Regions from separate parts of the Chryseobacterium lathyri genome, predicted to be linked through region 3. Evidence: riboswitches for the same ligand, from Rfam matches in the RefSeq annotation. Region 3 holds a riboswitch; each other region holds the start of a gene.
What was found. A riboswitch is a leader RNA that binds a small molecule or an ion and turns the genes downstream of it on or off. The one in region 3 is predicted to bind S-adenosylmethionine.
Positions count from the first base shown of each region.

Region 1: linked by a shared signal. The riboswitch ahead of LC418_RS00845 (TonB-dependent receptor plug domain-containing protein) and the one ahead of LC418_RS03935 (SusC/RagA family TonB-linked outer membrane protein) in region 3 are both predicted to bind S-adenosylmethionine.
Region 2: linked by a shared signal. The riboswitch ahead of LC418_RS00480 (TonB-dependent receptor plug domain-containing protein) and the one ahead of LC418_RS03935 (SusC/RagA family TonB-linked outer membrane protein) in region 3 are both predicted to bind S-adenosylmethionine.

Region 1 is NZ_JAHXYG010000001.1:185,386-189,768, forward strand. Features, by position in the region: gene LC418_RS00845 (TonB-dependent receptor plug domain-containing protein) at 1-2,352, opposite strand, end outside; SAM riboswitch class I at 2,450-2,558, opposite strand; gene LC418_RS00850 (alpha-amylase family glycosyl hydrolase) at 2,661-4,383, opposite strand, start outside.
Region 2 is NZ_JAHXYG010000001.1:110,037-114,419, forward strand. Features, by position in the region: gene LC418_RS00480 (TonB-dependent receptor plug domain-containing protein) at 1-1,880, opposite strand, end outside; SAM-I-IV-variant riboswitch at 2,171-2,269, opposite strand; gene LC418_RS00485 (outer membrane beta-barrel family protein) at 2,391-4,383, shown strand, end outside.
Region 3 is NZ_JAHXYG010000001.1:863,949-868,331, forward strand. Features, by position in the region: gene LC418_RS03930 (hypothetical protein) at 313-1,560, shown strand; SAM riboswitch class I at 1,843-1,939, shown strand; gene LC418_RS03935 (SusC/RagA family TonB-linked outer membrane protein) at 2,023-4,383, shown strand, end outside.

The sequences.
Region 1 (4,383 bases), 680 kb from region 3:
AAACACTCCATAGTATGAATTTTCATAGATCTGAAGGTCCGGAAACACATCAAAGGCATTATTGGCTCCTATGGTAAGATTAATATTTTTCGTTATATCATAGCCTACACTCACATCTGTAACCACTTTAGGAGAGAACTTCTGAACTTTTCCAAATGGGTAGCCATCTCTTATGACCTGGCCAAAATACGTATTTCTCACCATAAAATTGAATTTTCCAATTGCATAATTCAATCCTAAGGAAGCTTTTGTCTTAGGAGAAAGTGTTTCGATGATATTGATCTGGTCAGGACCGAAATATTCATCCTGGGAAGGCACTAAGTTTTCAGGAAAATGGAAATCTGTGATCTTGGTTTCTGTATAATTTCCTGCCAGATTGATATTTAAATTTCCTCCGCCCAGTTTCCAATCATAAGTGATAACAACATCTACTCCTTTTGTTTCTGTGTCTACTGCATTAGCGAAGAATCTTCCGCTTTCTACGTCGTACTGGGCCAGTCTCGGATCTTCGATATTACTGGTGATCACTATTCGGTCTTTTACTCTGATCCAATATCCGTCAACTGTTACAAACAGCCTGTTGGCAGGTTTCAGGGTAAGGCCTGCACTGGCATTGACTGATGTTTCTTGTTTTAATTGATCAAATCCAAGCGCTCTGGCTGCATCACTGTCATTCCTGAAAATCCCTTTGGTTACAATTCCCGATCCTGAAGTGGAGATGTCGGCATAGGAATTATTAAAATACTGCTGCTGAAGCGATGGAGCCCTGAAGCCAGTTCCTACTGATGCCCGTATTGCATAATCTTTTACAAATTCATATCTCACGGCCAGTTTTCCATTCAGTGTATTTCCAAAATCTGAATAATTTTCAAATCTTCCTGCCAGATCTATGTTCAATTTTTTAGCGATATCATAAGAAACATCAGCATATACGGCTGTTGAATTCCTGGATTTCTTTAAAGCATTGTCCGGAGAAAAACCGATAAATGATTGTGAGCCGCCATTCCCCTCCACGGTAGATCCGGGAACCGCAGGATTTCCATTGATATCATACCGGGTGTAGGAAGCTTCATCTCCCGGTTTGATCTCGTACTGCTCAAAACGGAATTCTCCCCCAAATGCTATATTAAACTGATTCAGATTTTTAGAAACATCAAGATTCACCGTGTTCTGAAGAAAGCTGTGCGCTCCTGCATAAAAGCTCGTTGGAGATTTCGCCCCTAAAGATGCATTATTGGTATTGTCTACATTATAATTGAAAGTATTGCTTCCGAAAGTATTACTTACATCAAGCAACCAGTTGTTAACATTATATTTTGCCCCTACAGCATAAGAAAAGTCGTAAACCTGCGAGTTCAAAGAGGCCTGAAATCCGTTTGGATAGATAGAAGAAACTACATTATCTTTTTCTCCGGGAAGCCTTCTGAAACCGAAGCCTTTTCCTTCTTTAATACTGAAACCTCCAAAGGAATACAGCTTAAAGCTTTCACTTAAAGGGTATTCAGAATTAAAAAACAACTGGGCCTGCCTGATTTGTGCATCCCCGATCTGAAAATTAAAGTCATCCCTGGTAAGGCCTCGTTCTCTAATAATCTGATCATCAGCAGCTCTGGCCGCGATAGGATCATTAGCAAATTCATAGGCAAAATTATCTCCGAAAATGTCCAGATCATGATTTTGAGTTCTTGTGGTCTTTCCTCTGTGGCTCAATTGCAATGAAAGGTTTATATAACTTTCCTTTTTCCCAAGAGAAGATCCGTAATTGATTCCGGCCTGATAGGTTTCACCATCATTTCTTCCGCTAATTCCATAGGATGCTGAAGCTGATGCTCCTATATCTTTCTTAAGAATAATATTGACTACTCCTGCAATGGCATCAGAACCGTATTGTGCTGCTGCACCGTCTCTTAACACTTCTATCCTGTCAATAGCGATTATCGGAATTGTACTGAGATCTGTTCCTACAGAGCCATTTCCAACGGTATTCTGATAATTGACCAGTGAAGTGGTGTGTCTTCTTTTCCCATTGATGAGTACCAAAACCTGATCCGGCACCATTCCTCTCAAGGTTACGGGATCAATATGTTCTGTCCCGTCAGAAGCTGACTGCCTTACAGAATTAAATGATGGAATCACATAATTCAGCAGATCCTGAACCGTCGTCTGTGGCGCAGATTTCTGTAGCTTTTCTATATTAATAACATCTACGGGAACCGGTGTTTCCAGTTTTGTCCTTTTCGTATTGCGGTTTCCTACGATAATTATATCTTCGATCTGATTTCCTTTTTCCTGTTCCTGTGCGTTCACCAAAACAGCTCCCAGGAGTATAACAGACAGGCTTAATTTTTTCATCTTTGTCCTTGTAAATTAATCATAAATATTCCCCACGGACCTCATCCGCAGCTATAAAAGACTTCAAGAAATGGAATTGTTGTCAGAATATTGACTTTTCTCATCTTCCCCAAACTGGGTTGGAATTAGCACCTTTACACTTTTTAGAGTCGTGCAGGTTGCTAAGGTTTCATAGGGCCAAATCCCTCCACCTTTCTTGATAAATCTACTGCAAAAGTAGACTAATATTTTTAATTGGCAAAAATTAGATTTATATATTCTGTAGTGTTTTATAAAAAAGAGGGACGATGTTTATCGTCCCTCTTTTGTTATTTAATAATCATCTTCTGAATGGCAGTGCCTGTTTCAGACCGTAGATGAACCAAATAGGTTCCCGGCGGGTAATTCGCTTTCAATTCATAAGTTCCGTTTTCGGTATTTAATTTAATGGAATCCAATTTTTTACCGCTCATGTCAAAAATAACAATCTCTCCGTTTTTGGCTTTATGATATATTAATTTTGCCACACCGTTTTTCACAGGATTATCTGCAATCTGAAGCGAGAGTTTATTCGCAGCATTTACATCAGATGTTGACAGTGCCCCTGCGTAATTTCCAAAAATTCTGAACTCTCCCGGTTGTAAGGTAATAGGAGCTGTTGTAGAAGCAATATTAGAAACAGAGTTATCCATCAGGTTCTGCCACTGCCCTGTATAAGGGAAGTAAGGAACAACATTTTGAGCGGCAGTGGTATAATTCGCCAAAACTACCACATTCTTCATTCCTGCTATTGAATTGTCATATACATAAATTCTGGTGATCAGGCCTTCAGGATCGTTGGTAAGATTGTTAGACTCTACAGTATATGTTTTGGATTTGAAAACCGGATAAGTATTTCTGATATTGATAATTTTAGCCCAGGTATTATACACTGCTTTTCTGTTGGCGTTGGTATCATATCCTAAAGTAAAGGCAACAGGTTTTTCATCTGTACGGCATCCGCTGCTGATTGTACCGTCTGCACATCGGTTGATGCTGAATTCATAGCCCAATTCACCAAACTGCCAGATCATTTTCGGGCCTGGAATGGTAAAGAATGTTGCTCCGAAAGTTTTCATTCTTTCAAGAGCAGTGTTCAGATTGGTAACGTTGTAACTTCCATTAACCGCACCATACGCAAGGTTTTTAAACATCAATCTTTCTTCATCGTGACTTTCCCCGTATCCTACAGCATGCATATTGGTAAAGCCGTGAAGACTGTGGTTCATTCTGTCATAGTTACTGTTTTCCTTATAGCCCATTGTGTTTTGGTTGTAAGGCTCAGTCTGCTTATTCCAAAGCATTACCCCTTTTCCTTCGGCAATTCTATAGTTGGCCCACTGCTGCTCTTCAGCATCGGTTCCTAAATGTTCAAATATCATATAGGAATTTGGGTCTATAGCCCACTGTTTGTCGGCATAATTTTTCATAATATCTACTCTGTCCTGCTGGTAAGCATTGGTACAGGCTTCATCATTTTCAGAGCAGTTCTGGGTAAATCCTTTCGTCAGATCCCAACGGAATCCATCAATATGGTACTCAGTCAGCCATTGCTGAAGACTTCTTTCAACATAATACTGCGTTGAAGGACTTGAGTGATTAAAATCATTAAACACATTATAGGAATGCTTCGGAACCTGATTAAAATAAGGATTATTAGCAGCGATATCACCAAAACCGTCTCCATCCGGATCAATATTCCACAGTCTAGCCAAAGGTGAACGTCCTGTTGCATGATTAAATGCAATATCTAAAATAACTGCTATCCCATTCTGATGGCACAGGTCTACAAATTCTTTAAATTTTTCAGGAGTTCCGTAAGCTTTGTCCAGGGCATAATGGAAAGAAGTATTGTATCCCCATGAAAGATTGCCTTCAAATTCCATAATAGGAAGAAGCTCTATAGCATTAATATTTAAATTCTTTAAATAAGATATCTTGTTGATTAATGACTGCCAGTTTTTTTCCTGTGTGAAATCCCTCAGTAATAATTCATAAACCACTAGATTTTCT
Region 2 (4,383 bases), 750 kb from region 3:
CCTTTCTGGATCAATGTAGAGGTTGAACTGTAATAGATCTGTGCCAGAGATGGTGCTCTAAAACCTGTAGAAACTGCACCTCTCCAGTTAAAGTTTTTAGCCAGCCTTACATTCGTTGCCAGCTTATAATTAAAGGTAGAACCAAAGTCAGAATAATTTTCAAATCGCACAGCTCCTTCTACCAGCCACCAATCCGTAGGTTCAATTTCCACATCAGCATAAGCGGCAACACTGTTTCGGCTTCCGAAAACGGCGTTATCCGGGCTGAATCCGGGGAAAACCTGTGATCCGGCTGGTCTTACAGCTCCAAAAAAGTCAGTTACTTTTTCATTGTCAGGGGTAGCAGCAGTCACTACACGTCCAAAAACATCATAAGAAACATAGGAGTTTTCATTACCCGCATTTACTTTATAGTTTTCATAACGGTATTCCCCTCCAAAAGCCACATTCAGGCCATGAAGTACATCATATTTTTTTGAGAAATCAAGATTCAGCGTATTTTGTAAGAATTCTGAGCCCCCTGCTTCAAAGGTTCTTGGAGAATTTTCTCCTAAAGAAGCATTAAACGTGTTCACCACTCCAAAATTAAAAGCATTTTTACCAAAAGTATTGCTCAGATCCACATTCCAGCCGTTCCATTTTCCTTTGATTCCTCCAGCTAGAGAATAATCATTCACATTGGCTTCAATTTGCGGCAAGTATCCATTCGGGGTAACAGCATTGATGTTTCTTTCTGTATTCGGAAGACGGTAAAATCCACCTGCATTTCCCAAACGGTAGCTGTATCCTCCAAAGGAATACACTTTCCAGTCTTCATTAACCGGAATTTCAGAGTTGAAAAAAAGCTGTGCAGACTGCAGCTTGGACTGTCCTGCCCTAAGGCTGAAATCTTTTCTTTCCAATCCTCTGTAGCTAAGCTCCTGATTTGTAAAGTCTTTCCCTAGTAAACCCTGCAATGCTGCAATGCTGTTAGCTCCTGATATCTGGTTTTTAAAATCCTGCGAAAAATAATCAACCTGTGATGCATATTGCTTGACTGTATTGATGATCTGCTGAGTGTTGGAAGTATTGGTAATGTTTTTATATAATCCATCGATATCCACTCCGTTCTGCAATGCTCTGTAATTAATGGCATTATAAGCATTAAAGATGGGTCCCTGACGTTCTCCCGCTCTTGAATATGGATCACGGTATTGCACGGATCCAGTTACATTAATGAATCCCTTTTCACCTATTCTCGCTCCATAGTTGAGGTCTGCAGATATGGTCTGTCCATCTATTCCTCCGGAAAAATTATTGGCAACTGGTGAAGCATATCCTCCCAGGAAAACCTGTCCCGATAATCCTAGCCGTCTTTTAAGTCCTAAATTCACGACTCCGGCAATGGCATCAGAACCGTATTGGGCAGAAGCACCGTCTCTCAGTACTTCTATTTTATCCAAGGCAAATGCAGGAATCGCATTAAGATCCGTTCCCACCGAGCCTCTTCCCGGTGTCAATGTAACATTAATCAACGAAGACTGGTATCTTCTTTTTCCATTAAGCAATACCAGCACCTGATCCGGGCCAAGTCCTCTTAGCAAAGCGGGATCCACGAAATCAGTTCCGTCGTTCACCGTATGTGAAGTAGAAGAGAAAGAGGGCACCACGTAATTAAGGGCCTGACTTATATTATTAACAGGACTTTGTCTTAAGATCTTTGAGATATTGATGATATCTACCGGAACCGGAGTTTCTGTAAGAGATCTTCCGGCTCCTCTCGATCCCAGGATCACTACATCATCGATCTTTTTGGATGATGCAGAATCCGACTGTCCAAAATAAAATGCTGAAATGAATGCTGCTGAAGCTATGATTGTTTTTTTGTTGAAAGTATGCATGTGCTTTTCTATTTTTTATTACTGATTGTTTGTTTGACTTCAGGCCATAGTTTTCCTGCAACCTTTATTTTAAGGTTACGGTCAAAAGCCTGAATGATTGAATTATTTTTTAAAGAAGTCTAGAAACAACAACACGTACACATGTGAGTATGGCATGAAAGCAGGTCAGAATAACGAAGTGATACTTCATGATCTGAGAAACGAAAATTTAAATTGGTCTTGTGGTTTCCCTTGTCTTTAAACATTGATTTTATTTTTAAAACAAAAATGTCAAGATGGGAAGAAAATAGAGAATAAACATTTTTTCCGGGCATGCCGGCTTATCTATTTCAGCACCTTGCTTGTTTTTGCAGGTTGCTATCCCATCTATGAGATTCTTGATAATTACCTGGCAAAGATATAATTATTTCGGAATAAAAAAAATAATTGCCCAAAAATTTAACTTTTCGCAAATTTCGCCGTAACAAATGAGCTTTTTTTACGTCTAACTGGATAGTAGTAAAAAACATTATGAGAAAAACTATATTCACGCTGTCTTTGCTGGCGTCTTTTTTTGCCTATTCACAGGAAAAAACCAATGCCTCCCCAAACAAAGAGAAACAGATTGAAGGCGTAGTCATTACCAAAACTAAAAAAGCCGTTGAACAGAAAGCAGACCGTACTATTTTTGACTTTTCTGAACAGCCACAGCTTAATAACGGGAATGTTCTGGAAGGTATAAAGAAACTTCCGGGACTGGTTTCCACAGATATTGCCGGAATGATGTACCAGGGAAAAATCCTGGATGTTTACCTGAACGGAAGACCTTTAAATATTACTTCAAACGAACTGAATTCTTTTCTTGAAGGGATGCCTGCCAACTCGGTAGACAGAATAGAAGTGATCACCCAGCCGGGAGCAGAATATCCGGCTACCTCAGGAGGTGCCATCATGAATATCATTACGAATAAGAATGCCAATAAGTATTTAACAGCAACATATTCAGGAAATTATTCGTTTACCAATTACGATAAATTCAGAAGCAGAACCACCAATTCTCTAAATCTGAATGCCAGAAATAAATATTTCGGATGGCAGCTGAATGTTGGTCAAAACTATCGCGAAAGTATGCTGAATGGCGATCAGGATGTTCTTCTTCACAACAATACGGACAGAATAGGACGCGGATATTTTGCAAAATCAGGATTGACTTTTGATCTTGGACAGGACAGATTATTGCTGAACTACGATATTTATCACAACAATAATGATAACTATACGGCGAGCAGAGGACTTGCCGACATCCCTGTCAGCCTTAATCCTGTCAAGTACCGGGAAGCCGATTATGAAGCATCCGATGTTGCCCATACCAACAACCTGAGGCAGGAAGCTGTTGTAACGTATCAGAAGCGTTTCAGCGAAAAGTCTCAAAAGCTGGACTTCCAGTTTGGATATACTAAGGCTACATCTAAATTCTCCCAGGACAATTTCTTCCAGAGAGGTTTTTACACTGATACGACCCCGTTAGAACCTTTCCTTAATGTAGGCGGCGAAAATGTACTTGATAATAAATCGGATATGAGGGTTGCTAACTTCAAGGTAGATTATTCACAGCCGATCAAGCTTCTGGATGGTGGAAAAGTGAGTTTGGGAGGTTTATATGAGAGACAGGATTATGATACGGAAAGTAAAGGCCTGACCAATCTGGAATACCAAAGGCAGACGGCTTCTACCTACCTTGAATTTCAGGCTAAACTGAAAAAGTTTGACTTTACTTTAGGAGCAAGAGCGGAAAATTATGATATTTCCGGGATTACAAGAACCATAAAGGATAATGCTGTTCTGGAAAGAGATTTAACACCTTTCAATAAATTCAAGCTTTTTCCGAATGCAAGCGTACAGTATAGCCTGATGAATCAGGTCTATATTGCAGCGAACTACAACAAAAAGATTACTCTGCCAAGTATTTCTGCCCTGAACCCGAACAACGTAATCTTTGCCAGCCCGAATACGGAAGTTACCGGTAACCCGGATCTTCAGCCTACGATCTTTGATAATTATGAATTGAAAGTTTCGGCGTTTGATTATGCCTTCATTGGGTACAGTGTAAGTTCTGCAAAAGATCAGGTAGCACAGATTATCATGAAAAACGGGAAGAACCTTTACAATAAGCAGGTGAATATTTCGAATATGAAAATTCATAACTTTAATGTAGGTCTTCCTATCCCGTTTATGATTTTCAGCAAGCCGATGAGCGAGATCATGAAGTTTAATTTTAACCCTGACAAAATTAACTTTATGTATCTGTATGCAGGTTACCAGAAACACGATATTGATAATTTAAACAATAAAGGCTTCTGGATCTTTAATATCATGACCCAGCTGCTTTTACCAAAAGACATAAAACTGACCGCCAACTATAGTTACCTGACGCCTAAGGCCGGATATTTCTATTTTACAGCGGATAAACCATTCAATAATAATCTTGACATTACACTGACGAAAAAGTTCATGAACAACCGTC
Region 3 (4,383 bases):
AACAAAAGTATTGAAAAAAATATAAAGGAAACCGTATACACCTTAGAGATAACAGTCACTTCAGGATTTGAGAAACGGGCAAATGTATATTTGATGTCTATAAAAAGGTATTGTAGGAAAATTCTCTTATGGAAAAGAGGAACTGTTTTTTTGAAAATCTTATTCTCTCATTTTTCCTTGACCGTACTTCTGTATGGAGCCTCCGCCCATATGTCCTTGAAACCATAATATTCGTATAAAACTCAAATGATAATGCTTGAAACAGAGCTCCCAAAAATCATTTGTCAACTTTTTAATTAAAAACAATTCAAAATGAAAAAAAAACTATCGGTATTTTTAATGATTATTTCGGGTTTATTTTATTCTCAGGTTGGGATTAATACTGCAAATCCACAAGGAACTTTCCATGTGGACGGCTCAAAAGATAATAATGCAACTGGGTCCCCAACGGCTGTACAGCAATCCAATGATTTTACGGTGACATCATCCGGAAGTATAGGAGTTGGCACTACAGTACCTGATGCATCTGCAATTCTGGACATTAATGTGGATGGGCTTGCGGTTGGAAGTAAAAAAGGACTTCTGGGACCGAAGGCAGCATTGACCTCTCAGACTGATCAGGTTACAATACCTTCACCGGCTGCAGGACTGCTTGTGTATAATTTAGGAACCGGAGGGCTTGGTTATGTAGGCTATGTATTCTGGAACGGTACGGAATGGAGAACATTTAACAATGGCTCTCTTGCTCCCGGAACATTAGGTGCTATTACCTGTAACGGAGTTACGCTTTCACCGGGAACCTATACTGCCGGAACACCTTATACAGGGACAATGACTGTTCCTTATACCGGAGGAAACGGTGGCGTTTATCCTGCGCAGACTGTAGGGCCTGTAAATGGGCTTACTGCAACATTAGCTGCAGGGAATTTCAATGTAGGATCGGGAATTCTTAGCTATACGGTATCGGGTGTGCCTACTGTTTCCAGTCCTACACTTACCACTTTTGCCATAAATATCGGAGGACAGAGCTGTAGTGCAACAGTGGGGGCAGGAGCAGTGATTGCTCCTGGGGAGCTGGTATATTACCATTCTTCAATTCCGCGTAAAACAGCCTCATTTCTTTTAAGCCAGTTTCTTAATGATCTTCCTATAATCAACAATACTTTTAGAGTTGATGCTTTCATTACTTCTCCCAATGCATTTGATTCCAGTGGGGCGAGTACGAATTTTGATCCCCGTCTCTATAATATCACGGCGGCCAACGCAAAAGTATGGGTTTCTGAAGTATCGACCCATACCGGTGACTCCCATGGGGGCAATCTATTGGTCTTTCCAAATAATTATGCCCAGTTTGATGATGGAGTTTATCTTACCTATGGTAGAAACGAAACAGTAACTTTTGACATTACTACTGCGGATAACAAATGGTATAGAGTCTATTATGCACTGCGTATAGATAATAAATCTTTTACCAGTGCAGGTAATGGGAATACTACTACGGATTCCAATAATTTAGATAATACGTTGGAAGTTTTTGTATCCATCCAGAGGCTGTATTAATTTGATTTAAAAGTAAAATCTAAAATTTGATTTCAAAATAAAAAATGACGCTGCCACTGCCAGCGTCATTTTTATATTCCGGATACGCATCGGATAAAATATCAATTCAATTATTATTAATGATATTTCTCATATTTAACAATTATGTAATATTTGTAAGTGCTTGTTTATTGGGTTTTTAAATAAAAATTAAGTTGATTTTTGGAAATATTTCATAATAAAATTTAAAGTCTACTTGTTTTGTAGACTAATTGTTTTTAGATTTGCAAACATATTTCGATCGGCTTATAAAGAAAGATGGAGGGAACTGACCCTGTGAAATCTTAACAACCTGCCCTGAGCAAGGTGTTACATTCAGCCTATAAAGGAAAAATAAGCACATGGTTTATCGTATTGAGCGATGCCCTTTGCTGTCTTTTCTGCAAAGGGCAAGTTTTTAATATATGATAAATAAAATTGATTATGATTAGTAAGAATTTAATTAATTCTAAAGTTTGGATTCCACCTGTTGCTGTATTTTTCTTAGGAATAATGGGCATACAGGCTCAGACCCAAACTAAAAAGGATACGGTTAACGAAAAGGAAATCGATGAAGTGGTTGTCATTGCTTATGGTAAGGCTAAAAGAACAAGTTATACCGGTTCAGTAGCTACCATATCCAGTGATAAAATCAATAACAGACCGGTTACCAATATTACAAAAGCGCTGGAGGGGCAGGTTCCGGGAATTCAGGCAGTAAGTGCCTCAGGACAGCCGGGTTCTACTGCTTCTGTGAGAATAAGAGGGGTTGGCTCCATAAGTGCTTCAAGTGATCCGTTGTATGTGGTAGACGGAATTCCTTTTGATGGAAACATCAATTCCATCAGCCCCAATGATATTGAATCCATCAGTGTTTTGAAAGATGCAACGGCAAGTTCATTATATGGTTCAAGAGGAGCTAACGGGATTATTATCATCACAACAAAATCTGGTAAGAAAGGAGAATCAAGAATCAATTTTAATATCAGTCAGGGATTTTCCAGCAGAGCGGTAAAGGATTATAAGCAGGTAAGCACGGATCAATATTTTCAGCTGTATTGGGAAGCATTGAGAAACGGGTATAAATCGGGACAGATTACTTCTCAGCAGGCAGCACAGATGGCGAGTGATAACCTGACAACTGCTTTGGGAATCAATCCTTACGGAGCCGGTTTTCCCAACCCTGTAGGTACTGATGGAAAGCTTGTTCCCGGAGCAAAAGCATTGTGGAATGATGACTGGAGAGATATTCTTCAAAGAACAGCTTCCAGAAGCCAGGTGGATTTTGATATCAGTGGAGGCAGCGAGAAAAGCAATTATTTCTTTTCATTAGGATATCTTGATGATAAAGGAATTGCTATAGAATCTGGATTTCAAAAATTTTCCACAAGGTTAAAAATCAATTCTGAAGTAAAGAAATGGCTGAATGCAGGTGCTAATTTAAGCTATACCAACAGTATTCAGAATGCGCCGCCGTCTTCAGATTCGAGAACAGACAATATCATTAATGCGGCAAGGGTAATTCCGTCTTTCTATCCGTATTATGAAAGAAATGCAGATGGAAGCTATGTGTTGGATGCTGGAGGAAATAGAATTTATGATTTCGGGAAATACCGGCCTACAAGTGCATTGCAGAATCAAAATGCAGCGGCAACACTGCCTCTGGACAAGAACGAGAATAAAGAAGACAATTTCTCAGGAAAAGGATTTTTAGATTTTACTTTCCTTCCGGAACTGAAATTTAAAACCAGCTTTTCTGTTGATTTGGTGAATTATAATGGTCATTACTATTCAAATCCTCTTATCGGAGAAGGCAGTGAGATCGGTGGCTCTGTAACGAAATCAAACAGTAGAACATTATCTTATACAACCAGTAATATTCTGACTTTCGATAAAAAGTTCGGCAAACATCATCTTAATGTTTTGGGAGGGCAGGAATTTTACAAATATGATTACCAGACGATATCCGGTTCCAGAAGCCAGTTTTCGCTTCCTTATTATTATGAACCTGATGCAGCTGCTTTATTGGGAAGCTTCAGTGGAAACAGCGACAAGTTTTCGTTGTTGAGTTTCCTGGGAAGAGCAGAATATGATTTCAACAATACTTACTTTTTATCAGTATCTGGAAGGGCGGACGGCTCTTCAAGGTTCTTTGCAGATAACCGATGGGGGAAATTCTGGTCAGTTGGAGGTTCATGGAAAGTTTCAAATGAAAATTTTATCAAGGATTTAAATATATTCAACCAGTTGACACTGCGAGCAAGTTATGGCGGCCAGGGGAATGATAAATTAAGAAGACCTAACGGATCCTCCCTTTACTATGCTTATCAGGAATTGTATAAATTTTATAATAACCTTGGTGAGCCGGGGACTGTTCTGGAAAAAGTACAGACCAATGATGTGAAATGGGAAACCAATCTTAATTTAAACGTAGGTCTTGAATTTGCCGTTCTTAATAACAGGGTGAAAGGGAATATAGAATATTTTAAACGTAAGAGCCAGGACCTTTTGTTTAATATGCCGGTTGCCCCATCTCTGGGAATCAGTGATTTTCCTTTTAATGTAGGAACAATACAGAACACAGGTTTCGAATTTTCACTTTTCACAACACCGGTTAAAAATGATAATTTCCAATGGAATGTGGATGTTAACCTAAGTACTCTGACCAATAAAATAACAAAGCTTCCTAAAGGATCTGTCATTACAGGAACCAAACGTCTTGAAGTAGGTGGTTCTATTTATGATTTCTTTATTCCTGAATGGATGGGAGTAGATCCTTCCAACGGAAAGCCTCTATGGAGATAC